One region of the Dickeya sp. CFBP 2040 genome, then DNA from elsewhere that is predicted to be linked to it. Evidence: predicted binding sites of a transcription regulator. Region 1 holds the regulator's gene; the other holds the start of a gene.

Region 1 (3,421 bases):
TAATGTAACCGAGAGTGAAAACAGTAATGCGCGTATTGGGTATTGAAACATCCTGCGATGAAACCGGCGTTGCGATTTATGACACGCAGGCTGGGCTGCTGGCGAACCAGCTTTACAGCCAGGTAAAACTTCATGCTGATTATGGCGGCGTGGTGCCTGAATTGGCTTCCCGCGACCATGTCCGCAAGACCGTACCATTGATTCAGGCAGCGCTAAAAGAGGCCGGGCTACAGCCTGGTGATATCGATGGCGTCGCTTATACAGCAGGCCCTGGTCTGGTGGGGGCGCTGCTGGTTGGTGCAACGGTGGGGCGCTCACTGGCGTTTGCCTGGAATGTGCCAGCCATACCGGTTCACCATATGGAAGGTCATCTGCTGGCACCGATGCTGGAAGATAATCCTCCCGCGTTTCCGTTTGTCGCGCTGCTGGTCTCCGGTGGTCATACCCAGTTGATCAGTGTTACCGGTATTGGCGAATACCGTTTGCTGGGTGAATCCATTGATGATGCGGCTGGTGAGGCGTTCGATAAAACCGCCAAGCTACTGGGGCTGGATTATCCTGGTGGACCGTTGCTGTCGAAAATGGCGCAAAATGGGAATGTGGGCCGCTTTGTCTTTCCCCGACCAATGACTGACCGGCCTGGTCTGGATTTTAGTTTCTCCGGCTTGAAGACCTTTGCTGCTAATACCATCCGTGAGAATGGCAACGATCCGCAGACACAAGCAGATATCGCACGTGCGTTCGAAGATGCTGTCGTTGATACTCTGGCTATTAAGTGTCGGCGTGCGCTTGATGAAACTGGGTTCAGTCGACTGGTGATGGCGGGGGGCGTGAGCGCCAACCGGACATTGCGCCAGCGGCTGGCGGACATCATGGTCAAACGGGGGGGCGATGTGTTCTATGCTCGCCCTGAATTTTGTACTGATAACGGCGCGATGATTGCGTATGCGGGGGCAGTACGGTTTGCTCATGGGGTAACGGGTGAGCTTGGTATTACCGTGCGACCGCGCTGGCCGCTGGCTGAGTTGCCCGCATTATGATGTTTTGGCTATTTCCTTCGCCCCGAACATATGACGGGGCGGAATGGACATTATAGTTCTTGTTCAAACAATACCAGTATGGCTTCATACAACTGCTTGACGCTAAAACCTCTGGCTGGAGTGGTGAAAATGGTATCATCTCCGGCGATAGTGCCGAGAATCCCTTCAGATTTGCCCAGCGAATCCAACAGACGTGCGATTAGCTGCGCCGCACCTGGACTGGTATGAATGACGACCACCGCATCGTTGTAATCTACATCCAGTACCAGATTTTTCAGTGGGCTGGTGGTGGTGGGAACACCTAACTCTGCTGGCAGGCAGTAAACCATTTCCATCTTTGCGTTACGGGTACGTACCGCACCAAACTTGGTCAGCATTCGAGATACCTTGGACTGGTTGATGTTATCGAAACCGTCGTCCTGTAACGCTTGTACAATCTCGCTCTGAGAGCTGAATTTCTCTTCTTTTAACAGCGCTTTGAACGCTTTAACCAGATCTTCTTGTTTAGTGGGATTACGCATTCTGCACCGTGTCCGGGAAATTATAGAAAACATAAGAACATTATGCATTTAAATGAATTTTTATGCAATATGAATGCGTATAAAACCGAATTATTGGACTGAGGCAACAGGTTATAAGTTTGGTGGAGCGATACTTTTCCAGGGTGTCAGAAAATGTGCTCCACATCACATAAAAGTAAAATAAATGTTATCAAAATGATGTTGTTTGGGGGCTGTTTGCAGGTGTAATGTAACATACCCGTTAATCAGTCGTGGGCTTATGTCGGGGCACGCCACAATGGCCTGTTACTTTAATTACCTTTCAGATATCAGGCAGATTGTTAGTTTATTATTAATCACATAGTGCGTTATCGCTGAGCACCAACTGATTGCAGCGGACCTATGTAGTGCCCATCTGAAAGCAGGTCTGGTTCCTGGCTTCTCTCGCGAGCATAAACGTTTTTAACTAAACGCATCCACGGTAATTTTACTTAACATAATAAGGAGTTTAGGATGAAAGTTACAGTTCTCGGAGCCGCAGGTGGCATTGGTCAAGCCCTTGCTCTTCTCCTCAAAACCCAGCTTCCTTCCGGTTCAGAGCTTTCTCTTTATGATATCGCTCCCGTTACGCCAGGGGTGGCTGTTGACCTGAGCCATATTCCTACCGACGTAAAAATCAAAGGGTTCAGTGGTGAAGATGCGACTCCGGCTCTGGAAGGTGCAGATATTGTGTTGATGTCTGCCGGGGTTGCGCGTAAGCCGGGCATGGACCGTTCCGATTTGTTTAACGTTAACGCAGGAATTGTGCGTAACCTGGTTTCTCAGATTGCCCGTACCTGCCCTAAAGCTTGTATCGGCGTCATCACCAACCCGGTCAATACCACGGTTGCGATTGCTGCCGAAGTGCTGAAAAAGGCTGGTGTCTATGATAAAAACAAATTGTTTGGCGTGACAACGCTGGACATTATCCGCTCGAATACTTTCGTAGCTGAACTGAAAGGCAAACAGCCGCAGGCTATTGAAGTACCGGTTATCGGCGGTCATTCCGGCGTTACCATTCTGCCGTTGTTGTCCCAGATTCCAGGCGTGAGTTTCACTGAACAAGAAGTGGCTGACCTGACCAAACGTATTCAGAATGCGGGTACTGAGGTTGTGGAAGCAAAAGCTGGCGGTGGGTCAGCAACATTGTCTATGGGGCAGGCTGCTGCGCGCTTTGGTCTGTCTTTGGTCCGTGCTCTGCAAGGTGAAAGCGGTGTAGTTGAGTGCGCTTACGTCGAAGGTGACGGCAAATATGCTCGTTTCTTTGCACAACCGCTGTTGCTGGGCAAAAACGGCGTAGCCGAGCGTAAAGATATCGGGACGTTGAGCGCGTTCGAACAACAGGCTCTGACCAGTATGCTGGATACTCTGAAGCAGGATATCGTGTTGGGCGAAGAGTTCGTTAACAAGCAATAATTACCTTCGTGTATAGCCCGTATTGCTGATGGGGCCGGAGTATATTCTCCGGCCTTTCTTTTGCCAGAAGTATTATTCGGGTTGTGGATCCGATTGTGGACGGATCAGTTTTTTGCGGTCGAGTAGTTCCTGTGTTTCAGGATCATAATAGCGACTGGGCCATATTTCTGATGGATGAATACCCAGCGCATCGGCTATTAACCATTCGCCTTTCGGCCATGGACGGGATAAGGCATTGGCTAGCGTGGAAGAGCTCAACCCGGCACCACGTGATACGGCAGCCAGCGTTGTCCCCTTCTTTCTCAGTGCCGCAATAATATCGGCGGGATGCCAGTCATTTTTCCTTGAATTCATAATCCTTCCCTTATTGCTATTAAGACGACAGCGTATTAATGGTATAACTAACAGCTAATGGTGAATGGTTTA
Region 2 (3,421 bases), on a different contig from region 1:
ATCAACGCAAACGCGGAGTATAGTGCGCATCCACGGACGCGGGGTGGAGCAGCCTGGTAGCTCGTCGGGCTCATAACCCGAAGGTCGTCGGTTCAAATCCGGCCCCCGCAACCAATTGATGTACCAGCATCATATAAAGAAAGAAGACGGACGCGGGGTGGAGCAGCCTGGTAGCTCGTCGGGCTCATAACCCGAAGGTCGTCGGTTCAAATCCGGCCCCCGCAACCAATAATCAGACACCCGAACGGGTGTTTTTTTATGCCTGTCGTTCAGCCAGTGCCAGCACGACAATCAGCGCGCCTGAGCCGCAAAATAGGACTTGATCCCCTCCAGAATGGATTGCGCGACCTGCTGCTGAAAATGGCTGGTACGCAGTTTACGCTCCTCTTCAGGATTGCTGATAAATGCCGTTTCCACCAGCACCGAGGGAATATCCGGCGCTTTCAACACCGCAAATCCAGCCTGATCGACGCTGTTTTTGTGCAGATGATTGACCTTACCCAACCGATGCAAAATTTCCTTACCAAATTTCAGGCTATCGTTGATGGTCACGGTTTGCACCATGTCAAACATGGTGCTGTCCAGATAGTGGTCACCGCTCAGGCTGACGCCCCCTATCAAATCAGATTCATTCTGGGTTTGTGCCAGATAACGTGCCGCCGAACTGGTCGCGCCTTTTTTGGATAACGCAAACACCGAAGAACCACGGGCAGCCCGGTTACTAAACGCATCGGCATGAATGGAAACAAACAAATCGGCACGCTGCTTGCGCGCTTTAGCCACCCGCACGTTGAGCGGAATGAACACATCTTCATGACGGGTCATGTAGACCTTCATGTTGTGCTCACGCTCAATAAGCGCTTTCAGGCGTCGGGCAATTTGCAGCACCACATCTTTTTCGCGGGTTCGGTTTTTGCCGATAGCGCCGGGGTCTTCGCCGCCGTGTCCCGGATCCAGCATGATAACCAGCGGCCTGTCTCGCCCCGCTTTGCCGTCTTTGGGCCTTTCCGGCACAAGCGTCCGCTCCAGCTCGCCTTTATTGTAATCCTCCAGCAACGCCAGCAGCGGGTCATCAGCATCATCGTAACGGCTGGCTGCGGGATACAAATCCATCACCAGACGGTTTCGAAAGCCAGCGACCGGTGCCAGCGTAAACAATCTGGGATTAACCTTTTGTCTTAACTCCAGCACCAGCCGCACGGTATTTTTGTCGAACTGCCCGGCACGCGCCGTCCTGATGACGGGATCTGGTCGCTCGAATTGCTGGCCTGCATTTTTCAGCACACTGTTTAACGAAACGTTTTCAATATCGACGACCAGTCGATCAGGATGTTCCAGCATGAACTGGCGGTATTTAAGCGGTTGACTCGACTCCAGCATCACACGGCTATAAGCGGAAGAAGGCCATACCCGCACAGCAATCACCTGCGAGGCGGCAGCTAGCCCAATGCCACTGACACTCAGTAACCAGGTGGCGGCGGCGCCCTGTAATAAATGGCGACGGGTCAGATGGTGCTTCGGCTCAGACATGTCACTCCATTAATGGCTAGAGAAATCATATAGATTGATGAAAACGTAAAAAACTTTAACCAATACACATCGGGCTGTCATGCAAAAATCATTTTTATGTTTTCTACTGTGATAGACAGATTTCTCTAAACTATCGGACCAGACTAAAAAGTTATCGCTTGCCTTTTGGTTTACGAGGAATAAAAATACGAAAATATCGAATAAAAATGCAAAGAGGGCTCGCAGTGAAGGAACGTAGTACAGAACTGGTTCAAGGCTTCCGCCACTCAGTTCCTTACATTAACGCACATCGCGGTAAAACGTTTGTCATCATGCTCGGCGGCGAAGCTATCGAACATGAAAACTTTACCAAAATCGTCAATGATATCGGGCTGTTACACAGCCTGGGTATCAAGCTGGTGGTGGTTTATGGTGCTCGCCCCCAAATCGATGCGAATCTGATGGCCCATCACTATGAACCTCGCTACCACAAACATACCCGCGTGACAGATAGCACCACGCTGGAACTGGTGAAACAGGCCGCAGGCATGTTGCAGTTGGATATCACCGCCCGGCTGTCGATGAGTCTGCTGAACACGCCGCTACAAGGCGCACACATCAATGTAGTCAGCGGCAACTTTATCATTGCCCAGCCGCTGGGCGTTGATGATGGCGTCGATTACTGCCACAGTGGCCGCATCCGCCGTATTGATGAAGAAGCGCTGCATCGCCAGTTGGACAGCGGCGCGATTGTGCTGCTGGGTCCGGTGGCGGTTTCCGTGACTGGCGAAAGCTTCAACCTGACCTCCGAAGAAGTTGCCACTCAACTGGCTATCAAGCTCAAAGCCGAGAAGATGATTGGCTTTTGTGCTTCTCAGGGGGTTACGAATGCCGAAGGCAGAATTGTGTCAGAACTGCTGCCGGATGAAGCACAACAACGTATTCAGTCACTGGAAGACGCCGGCGACTACAATTCCGAAATCGTACGTTTCCTGCGTGGTGCAGTGAAAGCCTGCCGCAGCGGAGTACGTCGCAGTCACCTGATTAGCTATCAGGAAGATGGTGCCTTATTGCAGGAACTGTTCTCCCGCGACGGCATCGGTACCCAAATCGTGATGGAAAGCGCTGAGCAAATACGCCGGGCGACCATTAATGATATCGGCGGCATTCTGGAACTGATTCGTCCGCTGGAACAACAGGGTATTCTGGTACGTCGTTCACGCGAGCAATTGGAAATGGAGATCGACAAATTCACTGTGGTGGTGCGCGATAACCTGACTATCGCCTGTGCCGCGCTCTATCCATTTACGGAGGAGAGTATCGGTGAAATGGCTTGTGTAGCGGTCCACCCGGAATACCGCAACTCATCGCGTGGCGATCAGCTGTTGCATCACATCGCCGTACAGGCGCGCCAGCAGGGGCTAAAACGCCTGTTTGTGCTGACTACCCACAGCATTCACTGGTTTCAGGAACGTGGGTTCCAGCCAGCGGAAGTGGCTGTGTTGCCGAAACGCAAGCAGGAGCTGTACAACTACCAGCGCCGTTCCAAGATTCTGGTCACCGACCTGTAACGTCAATTGTAACCTCAGTAACAACGCGTGGCTCATCGCCACGCGTTACTCACTTCTTCCCGTCTTGATTCTCGCTTTTGTCTCTCTCTGGCACATGTCTCCCGACACAGGCCTATTATCTCTCACCCATTCTTACTGGTTTTCCGTCTTTTTTTGCTCCATCGGTTTTAGTGTCAGCGTCCGTTGCAGCGCGGAAGTTGATGCATAGAATTGCCATTCTGGTGGTCGGGCATAATCCGCCGCCTGGCCGCTGGCACGACCAGAAATCTGAGACAAAATCGCCAGCCCCTGTGGATGTATCGCCTGCCGGAAAAAGTCCGTTAACTGTGCGGACGAAATGG

The links. Region 1 encodes ArgR, which controls arginine synthesis, uptake and breakdown. Its sites were predicted from a motif close to ANTGAATAAAAATACANT; they were not measured.
Region 2: a site for ArgR is predicted at 1,726-1,743, ahead of argA (amino-acid N-acetyltransferase). Genes of this name have one in related genera too.

What each region holds. Positions count from the first base shown of each region.
Region 1 is NZ_JAAVXH010000006.1:74,875-78,295, reverse strand. It holds gene tsaD (tRNA (adenosine(37)-N6)-threonylcarbamoyltransferase complex transferase subunit TsaD) at 27-1,040, shown strand; gene argR (transcriptional regulator ArgR) at 1,091-1,561, opposite strand; gene mdh (malate dehydrogenase) at 2,054-2,995, shown strand; gene Dpoa2040_RS00590 (helix-turn-helix transcriptional regulator) at 3,068-3,349, opposite strand.
Region 2 is NZ_JAAVXH010000014.1:27,006-30,426, reverse strand. It holds tRNA gene Dpoa2040_RS01765 (tRNA-Met) at 38-114, shown strand; tRNA gene Dpoa2040_RS01760 (tRNA-Met) at 152-228, shown strand; gene amiC (N-acetylmuramoyl-L-alanine amidase AmiC) at 292-1,530, opposite strand; gene argA (amino-acid N-acetyltransferase) at 1,755-3,080, shown strand; gene ptrA (pitrilysin) at 3,213-3,421, opposite strand, start outside.